4 regions of the Streptomyces sp. NPDC096310 genome follow, and region 3 is predicted to be linked to each of the others. Evidence: riboswitches for the same ligand, from Rfam matches in the RefSeq annotation. Region 3 holds a riboswitch; each other region holds the start of a gene.

Region 1 (4,487 bases), on a different contig from region 3:
ACCGCCGTGCCCGGCCGTGGCGCGTGGATCATCTGCCCGCCGCCCACATAGATCCCGACATGGCTGATGCCGGAGTAGAAGAACACCAGGTCACCGGGGGTCAGCTCAGAGCGCGTGACGCGTCGGCCCGCGTTGATCTGCGTGTAGGTGGTACGGGAGAGGGCAACCCCCGCGGCGCGCCAGGCGGCCTGGGTCAGCCCCGAGCAGTCGAAGGACCCCGGGCCGGTCGCGCCCCAGACGTACGGCTTGCCGATCGCCCCGTACGCGAAGGCCACGGCGGCCTCGGCCCGCGCGTTCGGCGCCCTTACCGCACCGCGCGGCGTCCCCCGGTCCGCGCGGGCCGCGTACCCGCCGTCCTGGGCGTCGTAGCGGCCGCGCTGCTCGGCGCTGAGCCTGTCCAGGAGCCGCTGGGCGGAGGCGATCTTCCTTTGGATGGTCGACTTGTGCCGGGCCAGCTCGGCGCGGCTGGCCGTGAGATCCGTGAGCTGGGTGTCCGCCCGGGAACGCAGCCCGGCGACGACCGACAGCTCCCTGCGGATCCCGGCGACAGCGGCGGCCTGCCGGCTGCCCGCCCGCTCGGCGAGACCGGCCCGCTCCAGATACTCCTCGGGCCGGGAGCTGAGGGCGAGCTGGACGGCCGGGTCGAGTCCGCCGCTGCGGTACTGGGCGGTGGCGATCGAGCCGAGTTCGTCACGCGAGGCGTTGAGCCGGTCCGTCCTGCGGATGGCCTCGTCGCGCAGCACGGTGAGTGAGGCGCGGGCCTCGTCGGCCTTCACCTTCGTGCCGTTGTACTGCTCGGTGGCGGCCTCGGCCTGTGTGTACAACGCGTCGACCTTGGCCTTGATCTGCGCGGGGGTGAGCCGGGGCTCGGTGTGCGCTGGTCCCGCCGCCGTGACGGTCGCGGCGCCGGCGAGCGCGAGCGTCGCGGCGGTGCGGCCGGCCTGGCCGGTGAACGGGCGCTGTCTGGGTTTTCGGTGGTTCCGGTGCGCTGCCACGGGGGCGGGGTCCGTTTCCTTCGTCTCCGTCGATTCCGTGCGGTACGGCCGCGCGGTACGGCCCGGGGAGGGGGCCGTACGCAGGACGTTAAGGCGCGGGATCACGACTCGGCCTCGGCATGGCAGGTATTGGCGGGAGGTGAAGGTTCCGGAGCGTTTCGTGATCGCGATCGTCCGTGCGGAGTGCGCCCTTGTGTCTATGTGTCCTTGTGTCCTTCCGGACGGACCCGGTCGAACTCTGAGCCACACCTCACCGAAGAGGCTGATACGGCCCCGGCTACGCTCCTGGCATGGACGTACTCATCAATGTCTTCGTCGCCCTGCACATCATCGGCATAGCCTCGCTGCTCGGCGGATTCCTGACGCAGACGAAGGCGATGAGCGCCGGCACGGCGCGTTTCACCCCGCCCATGCTGCACGGCGCGCTGACGATGCTGGTCACGGGGATGGTGCTGGTGGGCCTCAACCAGGCCGACGACCAGGCGCTCAACAACATCAAGATCGGCGTCAAGATGGCCGTCCTGGTCGTGATCCTGGGCATCGTCTACGTGAAGCGGGACGACGAGGCCGCCGCGAAGCCGCTGTTCGGCGCGGTGGGCGGGCTGACGGTGGCGAACATCCTCATCGCCACGCTCTGGGCCTGACCCCGGCTCTCCGTAGCCGGAGGCCGGGGACGGGCCACTCACGGCCAGCCAGACGCCGGGCAGGCACCGGGCCGACCTGGCACCGGGCCGGCCCGGCGCCCGCCCGGACAGGAATCAGGCCGGGCGGACGCTGCCGTAGATCGGCATGTAGTAGATCGATTCCTCACGTACGTTCGCGCCCGGCTTGGGCGCGTGGATCATCATGCCGTCGCCGATGTAGATACCGGCGTGGCTGAGGTCGTCGTAGAAGAAGACCAGGTCGCCGGGGAGCAGGTCGTCGGTGGCGACGCGCATGCCCGTGTGCACCTGGGCGGCGATGGTCCGCGGCAACTCGACGCCGGCCGCCTTCCACGCCGCCTGGGTCAGCCCCGAGCAGTCGTACGAACTCGGCCCCGAGGCGCCCCAGACATACGGCTTGCCGATCTGGGCGCCCGCGAAGGCGAGCACCTTGGCCGCCTTGGCCGCGTACGTGGCGGCGGGGTCGCCGCCGGTTCCGGCCTCGATGCCGGTGCCACCGACCGCGACCGGGACCGTACCGCCGACCGTGCTCGCGTTCGCGATCGCACCCGCGTCGGTGACCGGGGGCTGTCCCGCCTCGCGCCGGCGCTCCGCCTCCGCTTCGGCCTCCGCCTTGTCGCGGGCCTCCGCCTTGGCCTGTGCCTCCGCCGCGCGCCGGGCCTCTTCTTCCCTCTTGCGTTCCAGCGCGGCCAGCCGCGCCTGCTCCTCCGCGGTGAGCCGCGCCAGCAGCGCGCGGGCCTCGGCGAGCTTCTTCTGGATGCTCTCCTTGCTGTTCCGCAGGGAGGCGGGCGACTCGTCCGGGTCCAGGACCGTGGCCGCCGGGTCCCGCTCCTGCGCCGTCTCCGCGCGGCGCGCCGGGGGCTGCGCGACGGCGTTCTGCTGACGGTCGGTCAGCCTCTCGGTCGCCCCCGCCCCTCTCCGCTCGGTGTACGGCTGCGGGCCGTCCGCGAATGACAGGCCGGCCGCCGGGGTGCCCGTGCCTTCCCTGGGCTGTGGTGCCGGGGAGGAACCGAGCGTACGGCGGGCCTCGTTCAGTTTGTCCGCGCTCTTGGCGACACCCTCGATGACCCGGTCGACCGTGCGCTTCTGCCTGGCCGTCGTCTCCTTCGCCTTGCTGTAGGTCTGCGACTCTCCACCGGCCTGCCGGTACAGGGCGTCGACCTTCTTCTGCACCTCTTCGACCGACGGTTTGGAATCCGCGGGCGCGGCGTCCGCGCTGTGCGTCGTCAGCAGCGTGACCGAGGCGATGGCGGCCGTCGTCACTCCGACCGCGGGGGAGCTGGGGCCTACTCCGCTACGGCTGCGCGACTTGCGATGCGACGCCAAGTTCGGCATCTCCTTCCGTGGACCGCCTACCGGGTTAGCTGTCGGGTTCGGGCGGAACGGAAGGCTGCCCTACGGGCCTTGCGCGTACGGCGAACGTACGGCCCGATTCACCCCGGTCGTGCAGAGTGGGTCCCCGGTTCCGAACTTCCTTGCGGAAAGCCCGGATTCGGCGTGGGCCGCCCGCTCGGCGCGGATCGCCGTCAGAGGTACGGGCTGCCTGATCGAGCACGCTAGCCAAAATGTGGCGCTGATGTGAAGGTGGATGGTCGATATGCCCGATACATTTCTGTGACCATTTGCTCGTGTGGAGTGCAGGGAGCCCCGATGCGGGGTATAGCGTTACGCTCCGTATGTGCATCGGGACCGTCCGGCTCCCCGGTACCGCTCACGGGGCCGACTTCCCCGGCCGGCTTTCCCGGTCGGGCGCCGACTGTCAGTGCGGCGGCCTAGACTCGTTAAGCGATGAGCAGCCTCTTTGACGACAGCTTCCTGGCCGACCTCCAGCCCTCCGGCGACGAGCACCCCCCGCCGCCGGAGGACCAGGACGAGCACGCCCCGGAACAGGTGCCCGACGACCTGTTCCAGGGCGCGTACGACGTGCCCCCGGCCCGGGACCCGTACCACCGCGACGGCGCGCCCCGCACCGTCATCGACCCCGCCTCGCTCCTCGAAGGGCTGAACGAGGAGCAGCGGGCGGCCGTCGTGCACACGGGATCGCCGCTGCTCATCGTCGCCGGGGCCGGGTCCGGCAAGACCCGGGTGCTGACCCACCGGATCGCGCATCTCCTCGGCACCCGCAGCGTCCACCCCGGCCAGATACTGGCGATCACCTTCACCAACAAGGCCGCGGGCGAGATGAAGGAGCGCGTCGGTCAGCTCGTCGGCCCGCGCGCCCAGGCGATGTGGGTGCTGACCTTCCACAGCGCCTGCGTCCGGATCCTGCGGCGCGAGTCGAAGCGCCTCGGGTTCACCTCGTCGTTCTCGATCTACGACGCCGCCGACTCGAAGCGGCTGATGGCCCTGGTCTGCCGCGATCTGGATCTCGACCCCAAGCGCTATCCGCCGAAGTCCTTCAGCGCCAAGATCTCCAATCTGAAGAACGAGCTGATCGACGAGGAGACCTTCGCGGGGCAGGCCGTCGACGGCTTCGAGAAGACCCTGGCCGAGGCGTACCGGATGTACCAGGCACGGCTGCGCGAGGCCAACGCCCTGGACTTCGACGACATCATCATGACCACCGTCCACCTGCTCCAGGCGTTCCCCGACGTCGCCGAGCACTACCGGCGCCGCTTCCGCCACGTCCTGGTGGACGAGTACCAGGACACGAACCACGCCCAATACACCCTCGTACGCGAACTCGTGGGCCCCTCCGGCGAGGGCGAGGACCCGGCCGAGCTGTGCGTCGTCGGCGACGCCGACCAGTCGATCTACGCCTTCCGCGGCGCCACGATCCGCAACATCCTCCAGTTCGAGGAGGACTACCCGGACGCGACGACGATCCTGC
Region 2 (4,487 bases), on a different contig from region 3:
GGTCGTCGGCCTCGACGCGCATCTGGAGCACGCGCGCCGGCTGCGCGCCGAGCTGCCCCCGCACGTCTATCTCTGGATCAACGCGGCCGAGGGGCACGCGTACACGGACGAGGAGGCGGCGCGGTGGACGGAGCTGGATCCGCTCTTCCCGTACAGCCGCCATCCGCACCGCTCGGCCGGGCTGCCGTGCCGGACGGGCGAGTCGGTGATCTCGGTGGACGGCGAGGGTACGGTACGGCGCTGCCACTTCGTCCGCGCCGAGCTGGGCCGTCTCTACGACGGCTCGTACCGGCGCGCGCTCGCGCCGCGGGCCTGTCCGCTGGCGGTGTGCGACTGCCATATCGGCTATGTCCATCTGGAGACGCTGCCGCTGTACGACGTCTTCGCCGGCGGGGTGCTGGAGCGGATCCCGGCGGGGGCGTGAGGTCACGCGGGGCCGCCCCCGCCGCCCGGGATCCGGGCCGTGTCAGTGCTTCAGGGGCAGCAGGTCCGGCCTCTTCGCCTCGATGTGGTCGCCGGAGGAGGCGCCGCGCAGCCTCCGTCCGATCCAGGGCACCAGGTACTCGCGGGCCCAGTGGATGTCGTCGCGCCGTACTTCGAGCGTGCCGCGCGGGGGCAGCGGCGGCCAGGGCTGGTCCGGGTCGGCGGGTACGTCGACGCCCAGCACCTGCCCGGCGCGCAGCGCGACCCGGGTGTGGCCCTCGGCCGACAGATGCAACCGGTCGCCGTCCCAGGCCCGCCGGTCCTGGACGGTCCTGAAGGACCAGAGGTCGAGGACGGGGCAGCCGTAGCGGTCGGCGATGGCCCGTGTGTGTTCGTTGAACGTGGCGATCTTGCCGCGCAGATGGCGCAGGACGGGCACGCGGCGGGTGTCGAAGCCGGTGGCCAGCATGACCGTGCCGACGGCGCCGGTGAGGTCGGCGACGGCCCGCTCGAAGCGCTCGGCGACATCGTCGGGGTCGGTGCCGGGGCGGATGATGTCGTTGCCGCCCGCGCAGAAGGTCACCAGGTCAGGGGCGAGCTTTTTGGCCCGGGGGATCTGCTCCGCGACGATCTGGTCGAGGAGCCGGCCGCGTACGGCGAGGTTGGCGTAGCGGAAGTCGCCGTGGACGGGGTCGGCCGTCGCACCGGAGACCGGAAACTGGTCGGCGAGCAGGACCGCGAGCCGGTCCGCCCAGCCGACGAACAGCCCGTCGGGTCCTGGATCTCCCACGCCCTCCGTGAAGCTGTCACCGATCGCCGCGTACGACCCGAATATCTTGTCTCTTCTTGCTCTCGAATCGTCTGCCACAGCAGGGTATTTTCCACCCGGTCATGTGACCTACGCGACCGTAGGCGGGGGTTGACGTGGGGTGAGAAAGACCATCGGTCAATTTTCTTTCAAGTGGGAATAGCGAAAAGCCGTGCGGCCCGGCACATTCGGTGCCGGGCCGCACGGGAAACGCGGGTGTCGCGGTGTTCGCCGGACGGGTCAGATGGAGACGCCGTTCTGCCGGAGGAAGGCCAGCGGGTCGATGTCCGAGCCGTACTCCGGTCCCGTGCGGATCTCGAAGTGCAGGTGCGGCCCGGTCACGTTTCCGGTGGCCCCGGAGAGTCCGATCTGCTGGCCCGTGGTGACGCTCTGGCCGGCCGAGACGGAGAGGGAGGAGAGGTGGGCGTACTGGGAGTACAGGCCGTTCTCGTGCCGGATGACGATCTGGTTGCCGTACGAGCCGCCGTTGCCCGCGGTCACGACGGTGCCCGCGCCGACCGCCTTCACGGTGGTGCCGGTGGAGGCCACGAAGTCCACACCGGTGTGGTAGCCGCTGGACCAGCTTCCGCCCGCGGCGCGGTACGCCGTACCGACCCCGACGCCGTCGACCGGCAGGGTGAAGCCGGACGCGCTGCTGCGCGCGGCCGGTTCCGCGGCGGGCGCCGCCTTCTTGGCCGGCGTGGAGGAGGACGTGCCGGACGAGGGCGCCTTCGACGACGTGGACGACTTCGGCTTCGACGACTCGGTCTTCGACGGCTTCGACGGCTTCGAGGCGGCGGGCGCCTCCGAGCGGGCGCTCGCGCCCTTGCCGCCGATGGTGAGCTTCAGGCCGGGGTGGATCAGCCCGGGGTCGGCGCCGACGGCCTGGCGGTTGTCCTCGTACAGGCGCTGCCAGCCGCCCTGTACGTTCTGCTCGTCGGCGATCTTGGAGAGGTAGTCACCGGCGACCACCGCGTACGTGTGGACGCTGGTGCCCTCGGAGCGGGTGACCTGCGTCGCGGCGCCTCCCTGCGGGGCGGCGGACAGGTTCTGCGCGGTGGTCGGCGCGGTCTGCGGAGCGGCGGCGGGTGCGGCCTGCTGCGCGGCGTGCGCGCCGGTGGCGCCGATGAGCGGCAGCGCGATGGCGGCGCCGCCCGTTCCTGCGGCGATGAATCCGCGCGAGAACGGATTGGTCCTCGGGCGGCGGTGCTTACCCTTCGCGGGCATGGCGAATTCCTCTCCGGCGCCTACGAGGTGAGCTGTCGGGTTCGGGCTGGAGCTGCCCGGCCGCGCGTGGTGCGCGACTTCACCCCGAGCCGTCCCTGGTGCCGGAGCACCGGAACGGCGTACTACCTGGTTCCCCCGCTCCTGCCACGCGTGAATGGGTGGATGGTGTCCCCGAGGCGGCGGCAGGATTCGGCGTTCCGCTCGGATTGAGGGTGAACGTAGGCGAGTGGGACGGCCGGAACAAGCCACCCTTTTCCATCGGCTGCGTACCTGTCCTGCCGGCGGAAGATCGCCCGTCACCCTGCGTGGAGTCCCCCCTCCAATTCCCTTTCGAGGGGGCCTTTCCCTTTCGCGCCGTCACCACGGAACGTCACGGATATGATCCTGCTCACGGGGCGCCACCCATCTCCCCCGCGACCGGGGCAGGTTATGCGGAATCAGTCAATACGGACAGCGGGCTGTTTGGGCGTTTTCTCCCCGTGTGCCCGCTCCGTACGCGGACGCTTGCCCGCCGTTCCGCCGAACCGACCGGCGCGCCAGGGGATGTCGTAGGGTCGGGGGCCGACTCCGCCGGCGATCGGCGCCGACGGCAGACCCGCAGGAGCAGCCGTGACGCAGCAGTCGCCGCAGGTCCCGTCCACCGAGCCCGAGCTGTCCGGAGTACGCAACTTCCGTGATGTCGGCGGCCTTCCGACCGTGGACGGACGGCGGGTGCGGTACGGCGCGCTCTACCGCAGCGGGCATCTCGCCCACGCCACCGTCGAGGACGCCGCCTTCCTCACCGGCCTGGGTCTGCACACGATCTTCGACTTCCGCAACTCGGCCGATCTGAGGCTGGACGGCGCGGACGTGGCGCTGGCGGGCGTACGTCATGTGAACATCCCGCTCTCCGACCCGGCCGACGGCGCCGAGTTCTGGCGGATGGTCCGGCACGGCGACCTCGACCAGCTCCGCGCGCTCCTCGGGGACGGCAGAGCCGCGGCCCGGATGATCCGCTCGTACGGCGCGATCGTCACGGAGCGCGCGGCGGAGCACAGCCGTCTGCTGCACGCACTCGCGGAGGACAGCCTCCCCGCACTGCTGCACTGTGCGGCGGGCAAGGACCGCGCCGGTATCTCGGTGGCCGTGGTGCTGCTCGCGGTCGGGGTGGAGCCGGAGGCGATCGAGGCGGACTACCTCACGTCGAACGACCCGCACCGCCGTTACCTCTTCCGCCGCGCCGTCAGCACGCCCGCCGCGGTGTCGGATGAGGCGTCGGCGCTGCTGAGCCCGCTCTTCGACGCCCGCGCCGGCTATCTCGCCGCCGCGTTCGAGGCCATCGGAAGGACCTGGGGCTCCACCGACCGCTATCTGTCCGACGGCCTCGGCCTCATGCCCGGGACCCGCGAACGGCTGCGCGGCCGCCTCCTGGACGAGGGCTGAGGCCGCCGGTGCTCCGTCGCGGCCGGGCCGTCACTGCCCCTGGGCCCCGAGGTGGAAGAGGAGATAGAGGAAGGCCGCGAAGATATGACCGGCGACCAGATAGGCGAAGAGCCGGATCACCAGCCCGCGCGGGAACTTCTTCTCCTCGTCCATCACATGTTCCGGCGCTCCCTCGTGAGGCACCGGCTGCTCTGTCTCCGACATGACGGGGGCCTCTCTCAGCGGGTCAGACACGGTGGGCCGGGTCGCCGAGGCACAGGTCGGCGGCCGGGCTCTGGAGCAGGGTGTGGACGAAGAGCAGCTCGGCCCCCTCGGGGCCGGCCGCCGCGATGCGGTGCGGGGTGAGCGAGTCGAAGTGCGCACTGTCCCCGGGGCCGAGCAGATGCAGGCTGCCGCCCAGGCTCAGCCGGAGCCGGCCGTCGAGGACGTACAGCCACTCCTCACCGGGGTGTACGCGGACCAGGTCGCCCTGCGCCCCGTACGGCACCCGGAGCCGCAGCGGCTGCATGGCGCGGCCGGGGCCGCCCGCCTGGTGGTACGTCCATCCGTCGGCCTCGACGGGTTCGGTACGGCCGGCCCGGACGATCGGCTCGCGCTCCGGGGGCGC
Region 3 (4,487 bases):
GCGGGGCCCGTGACCGGCGATCGGGGGTGACGGGGAGCTGTTCGGCGCCCCATGAGAGTCTGGTCCGGACATCTGTTTTGAGACTTTTTGCGACTTGAAGGGCAACACCATGGCTGAGCGCCGCGTCAATGTCGGCTGGGCCGAGGGCCTGCACGCCCGTCCCGCCTCCATCTTCGTCCGCGCCGCCACGGCCGCCGGCGTTCCCGTGACGATCGCGAAGGCCGACGGCAACCCTGTCAACGCCGCGTCGATGCTCGCGGTGCTCGGTCTGGGTGCGCAGGGCGGCGAGGAGGTCGTGCTGGTCTCCGACGCCGAGGGCGCGGACGCCGCCCTGGACCGGCTGGCCAAGCTGGTCGCCGAAGGGCTCGACGAGCTGCCCGAGACGGTCTGATCGGACCGGACTCCCCGGAGACCGGCCCGGAGAGCATTTCCACGACGGAGCCGTGGTCCACCGAATTCGGTGGACCACGGCTCCGTCTTTTCGTGCGGGCAGCAAAAAATAGGCCGCGCCAATTTCTCTTTCTTTGTATACGGCTCGATTGTTAATGCTGTGCGCTCGCAGTGTTTACGCCGTGTTGCGAAGCCCTCACCTTTTCGCGGCCGTGGCCGGGGCCGCGTCCGGGGCGGCGCAGCCGGTGCACCGGCATCGTGCGCTCCGCGTGCAGGGTGGTGAGCGCCCGCGCGCGTTCGCCGTCGCCGCGCGCCACGGCGTCCACGATCGCGCCGTGCTCCGCCCAGGACTCCACCGGGTGGCTGGGCTGCTCGACCACGTACATCCAGGCGATCTTGTGCCGGAGCTGGGTGAGCAGCGAGGTGAGCGCGGGGCTTCCGGACGCCTGGGCCAGCGTCTCGTGGAACCAGGCGCCCAGCGCGCGCAGATCCTCGCCCTGGCCCCTGCGGGCCCGCTCCTGGCCCAGTCTGACCAGTCCGCGCAGGACCTTGAGGTGGGCCTCCGTACGGCGCTGGGCGGCGCGCGCCGCGCCCAGCGGCTCCAGCAGCAGCCGTACCTCCAGCAGGTCGGCGGCCTCCTGCTCGGTCGGCTCGGCGACACAGGCGCCGACATGGCGGCGCGTGGTCACGAAGCCCTCGGACTCCAGCGTGCGCAGGGCCTCGCGCACCGGGACGCGGGAGACGCCGTAGCGCCGTGCGAGCTGCTCCTCGGTGAGCCGGCCACCCCGCTCGAACTGCCCGGAGACGATGTCGTCGCGAATAGCTGTGCATACCGAGTGCGCCGGAATGCGCATGTCCGAACCTCCGCCTTAATCCGCGCGAAACGCAGCCGATTGACGCCTGTTCCGTGACTCTATTGCAATCAACGCGAATTTCCGATGGGTGCCCGGAATCCATGGATATCTTTTGGCCGTCGGCAGGGCGGCGCGAAGGCCCCGTCGGGGAGCCGGGGCCTTCGCGGGAAGCGGTGCGCGGGTGGGGCGGCGAGCGGTCAGACCGCCACGCCGTGCGTACGGAGATAGGCGACCGGGTCCATGTCGGAGCCGTAGTCGGCGCTCGTCCTGGCCTCGAAGTGGAGGTGCGGTCCCGTGACGTTGCCGGTGGCGCCCGAGAGGCCGATCCGCTGCCCCGGGGTGACGCTCTGGCCGACGGAGACGCTGATCGAGGAGAGGTGCCCGTACTGGGTGTAGGTGCCGTCCGTCATCCGGAGGACGATGTTGTTGCCGTACGAGCCGCCCCAGCCGGCCTCGACGACGGTGCCCGCGCCGACGGCCACGACCGAGGTGCCGGACGCGGCGCGGAAGTCGACGCCCGAGTGGCTGCCGGAGGACCAGAGGGAGCCGCCGGAGTGGTAGCCGGTGGTGACGTACGAGCCGGCGACGGGGAGCTGGAAGGTGTTCAGCCGCTTGCGCTCCTCGGCGCGCGCGGCGCGCTCCCGCTCCGCGCGCAGCTCCTGCGCGCGGGCCTCCGCCTTGCGCTCCGCCTCGGCCTTCGCGGCGGCCCGCGCCCTGGCCTCGGCCTTCAGCCGCTCGGCTTTCTCGGCGGCGTGGCGCTGGGCCTGTGCCTGGTCGTCGACCGCTCCGGCGACGGCGTCGCCGATGGCGATGACCTGGGTCAGTCCGGTGTGTGCGGCGGCCTCGGTGGAGCTGTCGGCGGCGAGCGCCGGGGAGGCGAGAGAGCCGATGACGCCGGTCGCGGTCAGCGTCGCGAACCCGGCGGCGCTCGCGCCCTTGCAGGTGACGCGGTTCGGGGCGCGGTGCTTCCCGGTGGCACGGGTGAACGCCATGGAGTGGCTGGTCCTTTCCTTCCCTCTCGCCTACCGGGTTAGCTGACGGGTTCGGAGCAGGAAGGTCTCCTACGGACCCCTCCGCGCGCGGTGTGCCCGCGAAGGCCGTCCGATTCACCCCAGGGACGGTGGGTCCCCGGCTCCCGGGCAGCCTGGTAGCGGCTGACGGGGACTCGGCGATGGCTGTTCGGTGCCACGGATGCGGCGCAACGGCGAACAGCCGGACCGACGCTAAGCGGCTCGTCTTTCAATAACCAAACAGACAAGGTTTTTTGTAGCGCACACCACAGGGCAGACGAGCACGCTCCCCACCAAAGGTGGACATAAAGCAGAACCCCGGCGACCGCGGTCGCCGGGGTTCCCTCGAAAGCCGGATCAGCCTGTGACAACCGTCACTTCGCCGATTCCGAGCGCTTCGACCGGCTCCTTGATCTGCGCCGCGTCCCCGACCAGGACGGTGACGAGCCGGTCCACGGGGAAGGCGTTGACGGCGGCCGCCGTCGCCTCGACCGTGCCCGTCTCGGCCAGCCGCGCGTAGAGCCGCGCCTGGAAGTCGTCCGGGAGGTGCTGCTCGACCTGGTCGGCCAGCGTGGCCGCGACGGAGGCGGCCGTCTCGTACTTCAGCGGCGCTACCCCCACCAGGTTCTGCACGGCCACATCGCGCTCGGCGTCCGTGAGCCCCTCGGCGGCGAGGGTGCGCAGCACCGTCCAGAGGTCGTCGAGCGCGGGGCCGGTGGACGCGGTGTCAACGGAGCCGCTGATGGCGAGCATCGCGGCGCCCGTCCCCCCGTCCGGGGAGGACGGCGCGGAGGAGCGCAGGACCTGGCCGAAGGCGCGTACGCCGTAGGTGTAGCCCTTCTCCTCGCGCAGGACGCGGTCGAGCCGGGAGGTGAGCGTGCCGCCCAGGCAGTACGTGCCCAGCACCTGCGCGGGCCAGACCCGGTCGTGCCGGTCGGCGCCGATCCGGCCGATCAGGAGCTGCGTCTGGACGGCGCCGGGGCGGTCCACGATGACCACCCGTCCTGTGTCGTCGGCGGTGATGGCCGGCACGGGCCGGGGCGCGGCCGTGTCGCCCGTCCAGGCGCCGAGGGTGTCCGCGAGGATCGCGTCCAGGTCGACGCCCGCGAGGTCGCCCACGACGACCGCGGTGGCCGTGGCGGGGCGTACGTGCGCCTCGTAGAAGGCGCGGACGCCCGCGGCGTCGATGCGCTCCACGGTCTCCTCGGTGCCCTGGCGCGGCCGTGACATGCGCAGGGAGGCCGGGAACAGCTCCTTGGAGAGCTGCTTGGCGGCGCGGCGGCCCGGGTTGGCGGTCTCGTGCGGGATCTCGTCGAGCCGGTTCCGTACGAGCCGTTCGACCTCGCTGTCCGCGAAGGCGGGGGCGCGCAGCGCCTCGGCGAGCAGGCCGAGCGCCTTGAGCAGCCGGGAGACGGGGACCTCCAGGGAGACCCGCAGGCCCGGGTGGTCCGCGTGCGCGTCGAGGGTGGCGCCGCAGCGCTCCAGCTCGGCGGCGAACTCCTCGGCGCTGTGCTTGTCGGTGCCCTCGGAGAGCGCCCTCGCCATGATCGTGGCGATACCGTCGAGCCCTTCGGGCTCGGCGTCCAGCGGGGCGTCGAGATTGATCTCGACGGCCACCACCTGCTGGCCGGGGCGGTCGCAGCGCAGCACCGTCAGGCCGTTGCCGAGCGTGGAGCGCTCGGGGGCGGGGAAGGCCCAGGGCCTGGCCTCGCCGGCGGTCGGCTGCGGATGGAACTCCATGGTCACGGCAGCGTCGGTCACTGGTCCGCCCCCTCGTGCTCGTCGGTCTCGTCCTGGTCGGCGGCGTCGGCGTCTTCGGGGGTGACCGGTTCGTAGACCAGCACCGCCCGGTTGTCGGGGCGCAGCCGCGCCGCGGCGACGGCCCTGACCTCGTCCGCGGTGATGTCCAGGACGCGGTCGACGGCGGTCAGCGCGAGCTGCGGGTCGCCGAACAGCACGGCGAACCGGCACAGTTCGTCGGCACGGCCGGCGACCGTGCCCAGCCGGTCCAGCCATTCGCGTTCGAGCTGGGCCTGGGCCCGCTCCATCTCCTCGGCGGTGGGGCCCTCTGCGGCGAACCTGGCCAGCTCCTCGTCGACGGCCGTCTCGATCCCGGGGACCTCGACCCCGCCGGACGTCTTCACGTCCAGCCAGCCGAGCGAGGGGGCGCCCGCCAGCCGCAGCAGCCCGAAGCCGGCGGCGACGGCGGTGCGGTCGCGCCGTACCAGCCGGT
Region 4 (4,487 bases), on a different contig from region 3:
TGCCCCAGGCCGCGCCCCTCGCGCTCTCCTCGATGCGGGCGCGCACGATGGCGCGGGGTTTCGCGAACCGCGGCCACGGCCGCGCGGCCGCCCGGGCGGTCGGGGAGTACGAGGCGTTCGCGACGTCCCTGGCGTTCCTGCGCCACCGGGCCGGGCGGGACCCGGTCGGCCCGGACTTCGTGGAGCGCGAGCAGGAGCTGCTGCACCACCTGTGGGAGCGCAAGGAGATAGCCGGGCCCGCGCTGACCTATGCGGCGCGGGCCACGGGACGGGTGCGGGTGCCGCCGCCGTACATCGACTACGACGGCTACAACCCGTACCGCCAGTACTGATCCTCTGCTGTCCTGGTGAGAACGTCAGGCGGAGGCGGCGGTCAGCTCCGCCAGCTCCTCCTCCGTCAGCTCCAGCTCCGCGACCGCGAGCAGCGCCGGAAGCTGCTCGGCCGTGCGCGCGGAGGCCAGGGGCGCGACGACGGTCGGCTGCGCCGCCAGCCAGGCGAGCGCGACGGTGGCGACCTCGGCGCCGTGCGCCCCGGCGATCCGGTCCAGCGCGGCGAGGACCTTGACGCCGCGATCGGACTCCAGGTACTTGCCCGCGCCCTCGGCGCGCGCGCTCTCCACCTGGGTGCCGGGGCGGTACTTGCCGGTGAGGAAGCCGGAGGCGAGGGCGAAGTACGGCACGACGGAGAGGCCGTGGCGGGCCACGGTGTCCCGCAGGGGGCCCTCGTAGGTGTCGCGCGAGACCAGGTTGTAGTGCGGCTGGAGCGCGACGTACCGGGCCAGCCCCTCGCGCTCCGCGAAGGTGAGCGAGGCGTCCAGCCGCTCCGCGCTGATGTTGGAGGCCGCGACGGCGCGGACCTTGCCCTCCTTGACGAGCTGGTCGAGGGCGGTGACGATCTCCTCGACCGGGACGTCCAGGTCGTCGAAGTGCGAGTAGTACAGGTCGATGTGGTCCGTACGGAGCCGGCGCAGCGACTCCTCGGCCGCGGCCTTGATGTTCGCCGCCTTCAGCCCCTTGTACTGCGGGTGCTGGCTCACCTTCGTCGCGACGAGCACGTCGGCGCGGTTGCCGCGCGCGGCGATCCAGTCGCCGAGTACGGTCTCGGACTCACCGCCGACGTGACCCGGCACCCAGGCCGAGTACGCGTCGGCGGTGTCGACGAAGTTGCCGCCCGCGGCGGCGTACGCGTCGAGGACGGCGAAGGACTCGGTGCGGTCCGCGGTCCAGCCGAAGACGTTGCCGCCGAGTGCGAGGGGGAAGACCTTGAGGTCGGAGGAGCCGAGAGTACGCATGGTGGTCATGCCTACTCCCAACCCCATCGAAGAACGCCCTATTCCGTTTCCGGACTCGGAAGTCGACCCCAGGGCTTGACCTCAGGGATTGATGCCCTTGCCGTTCAGCCAGGCCATCGGGTCGATGCCCGTGCCGCTCGCCGTGTGGACCTCCAGGTGGAGGTGCGGCCCGGTCACGTTGCCGGTCGCGCCGACCCGGCCGATGACCTCGCCGGTGGAGACCTTCTGGCCGGCGCTGACGGAGAGGGACGACTGGTGCGCGTACCAGATCTCCGTACCGTCATCCAGCTCCAGGACCGTGCGGTAGCCGTACGAGCCTGACCAGCCGGCCGACTTGACGGTGCCGCTGTGCACGGCCTTGATCGGCGTGCCCGTCGGCGCCGCGAAGTCCAGGCCGGTGTGGTACCCGGAGGACCAGAGGGAGCCTGACTGGCCGAAGGAGGAGGTGAGGGTGTACGAGGAGGTGGGGAGCGAGTAGCTGGCCGCCAGCTTGGCGAGGCGTTCCTTCTCGGCCTTGGCCTTGGCCTCCGCCTCGGCCTTCTTCTTGGCCGCCTCGATCTTCTTCTCGGCGTCGGTCTGGCGCGCCTTGGCCTGGGCGGCGGCCTTCTCGGCCGCCGCGTCCTGCGCCGCCGCCTTCTGGGTCGCGTCGGCCTCGGTCTGCTGCCGCTCGGCCTGCTGGAGGATGCGGGCGCGCAGCGCCTCGCCGGCGTCGGTCGCGCCCTGTTCGGCGTCGGAGGCCGTCAGCCCGGCGGTGGTCAGCGGCTCGCCGGCCAGCACCTCGGAGTCGGAGTCGTCCGAGCCGAGGTAGCCCATCCCCGGCAGGGACTTGGCGTCGGGAAGGTTGTCCGCGATGGCATCGGGAAGGGATATGGAGACGGCGGGCTTGTCCTGGGCGGTGGCGATGCCGCCCGCGCCGACGGCGGCGATGACACCGACGCCGAGGACGGTGGAGCTGCGGGCGAGTCCGTTGCGCTGCTTGGCGACGCGGTGCTTGCCGCGGACGGGGCGGACGGACTCCTCGGTGGGGTTCCACTCCCCCCAGGTGCCGGGCGCCTCGTTCTCACCGCCGCTGCCGAAGGAGTGGGGTGCGAAGGTCGCCGTTGCCGTGGGGGCAGGCTGGTTGGACGCCACTGAGGCGTGCTCCTTTCCTTCCTTCTCGCCTACCGGGTTAGCTGACGGGTTCGGAGCAGGAAGGTCTCCTACGGAGGCCCCCTGCCGTCCAGGACGGCAAGTAGCTCCCGATTCACCCCAATTGGTGGTTCCCCGGTTCCCTCGCGGGATTCGGCGCACGCGCGCGGTGCCATCTCTGGCGACGGCTGGGACGACCGCGCTGCGTTATCGAACGTTAATAGAGACCAGGGCGTTATTCCAAGCTGTTCCCGGTGATCGTTAACGACTTCGCATCGGATGTACCGGGACACAAGAGAGCACATCAGGGCGAGTTGAGCAGTGCCCCCGGCATATCGATCCGCCCCACATACCTGACGGTACGTCATATGTTATGCGGAGGGAGACGCCTCGATCACCCTTCGTGACCGACAGCCCCGAAGCCGTGCGTCAGGGCACGATCCGCATCGTCCTGCGCCGCTCCGGCTCCCCCTCCGAGGGCCGGCTGACCGCCAGCAGCGCCATGTCGTCCTGGCTGCCGCCGCCCGTGTGCAGCCGTACGTCGTCGATCAGCGCCTGGAGCATCTCGTCCGGCCCCTGGAAGATCCGCCCGTCGAGCCGTTCACGCGGGGCGTAGAAGACCCCGTGGGCGTCCCGCGCCTCGGTGAGCCCGTCGGTGTAGAAGAGCAGCGTCGCGCCGTCGGGGTACGCGGACTCCTCCGCCCGGTCCGGCCACGCGCCCAGCTCGCTCATGCCCAGCGGCAGCGCCGGATCGTGCGCCGCCAGCATCCGTACGGCCCCGTCGTGGCACAGCAGCGGCTCGGGATGGCCCCGGTTGACGAGCCGTACGACGCCCTCGCCGTGCGGGATCTCCGCCAGTACGGCCGTGGTGAACCCCTCGAAGACATCCAGCCCGTCCCGCCGCGTCCCCTCGCGCAGCAGCGAGCGCTCCAGCCGCTGCGCGACCCCCTCCAGCGAACTCTCCTGCTCCGCCGCCTCCCGGAACGACCCGATGATCACGGCGACCGCCTCGACCGCCTCCAGCCCCTTCCCCCGTACGTCGCCCACCACCAGCCGTACCCCGTACGGCGTGTCCTGCACGGCGAACAGGTCCCCGCCGATGAACGCGCCCTCCTGCGCCGCCTCGTACCGCGCCGCGATCCGCAGCCCGCCGATCCGCTCCGCCGGTCTGGGCAGCACGGCGCGCTGGGCGGTCTCGGCGATGATGCGGGCCGAGGCCAGCCGTTCGCCGCTGCGTCTGACGACCCCGTTGATGTAGAGCGCCAGGGCGGAGACGACCAGCACCGTCAGCAGCTCGCTGACCGACACCACGGTGAAGAGCGTGCCCGTGTGGACGCGCAGAGCCACCTCGGCGGCGAGCGAGGTCACAGCCACCAGCAGGGTGCCGAGCAGCGGGTAGAACGGCGCCGCGACCAGCGGGGCCGCGGCGAAGAGCGGCGCCGAGGTGACGCGGGTCGGGGTCGCCAGGTCCAGAACCACCCCGCCGAGGATCACCAGCGCGGGCAGGAACCGGACGAACCGGCGTCCGGCGAGGCGCCGCCCCCCGTATCCGTGCGGCCCGTACGCCCCTTCGCCCACCTGGGCCAGGTTCCGGGCGGGGTCCCGCCGGTGGTCGCGCCCGTTCATGGCGGTCGCCCAGAAGCCCGCACCGTCGGCACCCCAGAAGCCGGCGCCGTCGGCGTCCTGCCTGCCCCTGCCGCCGAGGCGTTCTCCGATCTTCCTGAGCTTCCCCACCAGTCGTCTCCTGCCCGGTCCGCCGACGGCTGCGGACGGTACCGCGCTCCACCCAGGCTGGCCGCTGCCGTACCGGGCAGCGACCCGCCCTCGGCCGACTGGGCTACGGGGACCGGTAGGGGGCCGGTACGCGGACCACGGAGCACCGGTGGGAAGACGGCTCAGTCGGTCAGGTGGCGCTCGGCGTACACCTTCATGGCGTCCCGCACGAGCACAGCCGTACCTTCACCGTACTGGTCATACGTCGCGGTGAAACGTCGATCATCGACGTACATGGCCGTCACGCCGATGACATAGGACCTGGTGGGCTCCATGGTCACCGACAGCCAGTCG

Evidence for each region. Region 3 has a riboswitch for cyclic di-AMP ahead of ACIQ7D_RS33415 (M23 family metallopeptidase). Riboswitches for the same ligand answer to the same signal wherever they lie in the genome.
Region 1: another riboswitch for cyclic di-AMP. It lies ahead of ACIQ7D_RS28465 (NlpC/P60 family protein); the one in region 3 lies ahead of ACIQ7D_RS33415 (M23 family metallopeptidase).
Region 2: another riboswitch for cyclic di-AMP. It lies ahead of ACIQ7D_RS02505 (peptidoglycan DD-metalloendopeptidase family protein); the one in region 3 lies ahead of ACIQ7D_RS33415 (M23 family metallopeptidase).
Region 4: another riboswitch for cyclic di-AMP. It lies ahead of ACIQ7D_RS29170 (M23 family metallopeptidase); the one in region 3 lies ahead of ACIQ7D_RS33415 (M23 family metallopeptidase).

What each region holds. Positions count from the first base shown of each region.
Region 1 covers NZ_JBIWFO010000019.1:144,902-149,388, reverse strand. The annotation lists gene ACIQ7D_RS28475 (NlpC/P60 family protein) at 1-995, opposite strand, end outside; gene ACIQ7D_RS28470 (hypothetical protein) at 1,286-1,639, shown strand; gene ACIQ7D_RS28465 (NlpC/P60 family protein) at 1,754-2,992, opposite strand; cyclic di-AMP (ydaO/yuaA leader) riboswitch at 2,991-3,165, opposite strand; gene pcrA (DNA helicase PcrA) at 3,446-4,487, shown strand, end outside.
Region 2 covers NZ_JBIWFO010000001.1:637,770-642,256, reverse strand. The annotation lists gene ACIQ7D_RS02515 (STM4011 family radical SAM protein) at 1-424, shown strand, start outside; gene ACIQ7D_RS02510 (SGNH/GDSL hydrolase family protein) at 467-1,291, opposite strand; gene ACIQ7D_RS02505 (peptidoglycan DD-metalloendopeptidase family protein) at 1,472-2,458, opposite strand; cyclic di-AMP (ydaO/yuaA leader) riboswitch at 2,463-2,629, opposite strand; gene ACIQ7D_RS02500 (tyrosine-protein phosphatase) at 3,068-3,880, shown strand; gene ACIQ7D_RS02495 (DUF6126 family protein) at 3,911-4,084, opposite strand; gene ACIQ7D_RS02490 (helix-turn-helix domain-containing protein) at 4,107-4,487, opposite strand, start outside.
Region 3 covers NZ_JBIWFO010000029.1:48,323-52,809, reverse strand. The annotation lists gene ACIQ7D_RS33425 (HPr family phosphocarrier protein) at 110-391, shown strand; gene ACIQ7D_RS33420 (GntR family transcriptional regulator) at 543-1,244, opposite strand; gene ACIQ7D_RS33415 (M23 family metallopeptidase) at 1,442-2,236, opposite strand; cyclic di-AMP (ydaO/yuaA leader) riboswitch at 2,249-2,425, opposite strand; gene ACIQ7D_RS33410 (M16 family metallopeptidase) at 2,612-3,994, opposite strand; gene ACIQ7D_RS33405 (M16 family metallopeptidase) at 4,012-4,487, opposite strand, start outside.
Region 4 covers NZ_JBIWFO010000021.1:20,722-25,208, forward strand. The annotation lists gene ACIQ7D_RS29160 (PrsW family intramembrane metalloprotease) at 1-332, shown strand, start outside; gene ACIQ7D_RS29165 (aldo/keto reductase) at 357-1,301, opposite strand; gene ACIQ7D_RS29170 (M23 family metallopeptidase) at 1,374-2,423, opposite strand; cyclic di-AMP (ydaO/yuaA leader) riboswitch at 2,435-2,589, opposite strand; gene ACIQ7D_RS29175 (PP2C family protein-serine/threonine phosphatase) at 2,850-4,046, opposite strand; gene ACIQ7D_RS29180 (MerR family transcriptional regulator) at 4,316-4,487, opposite strand, start outside.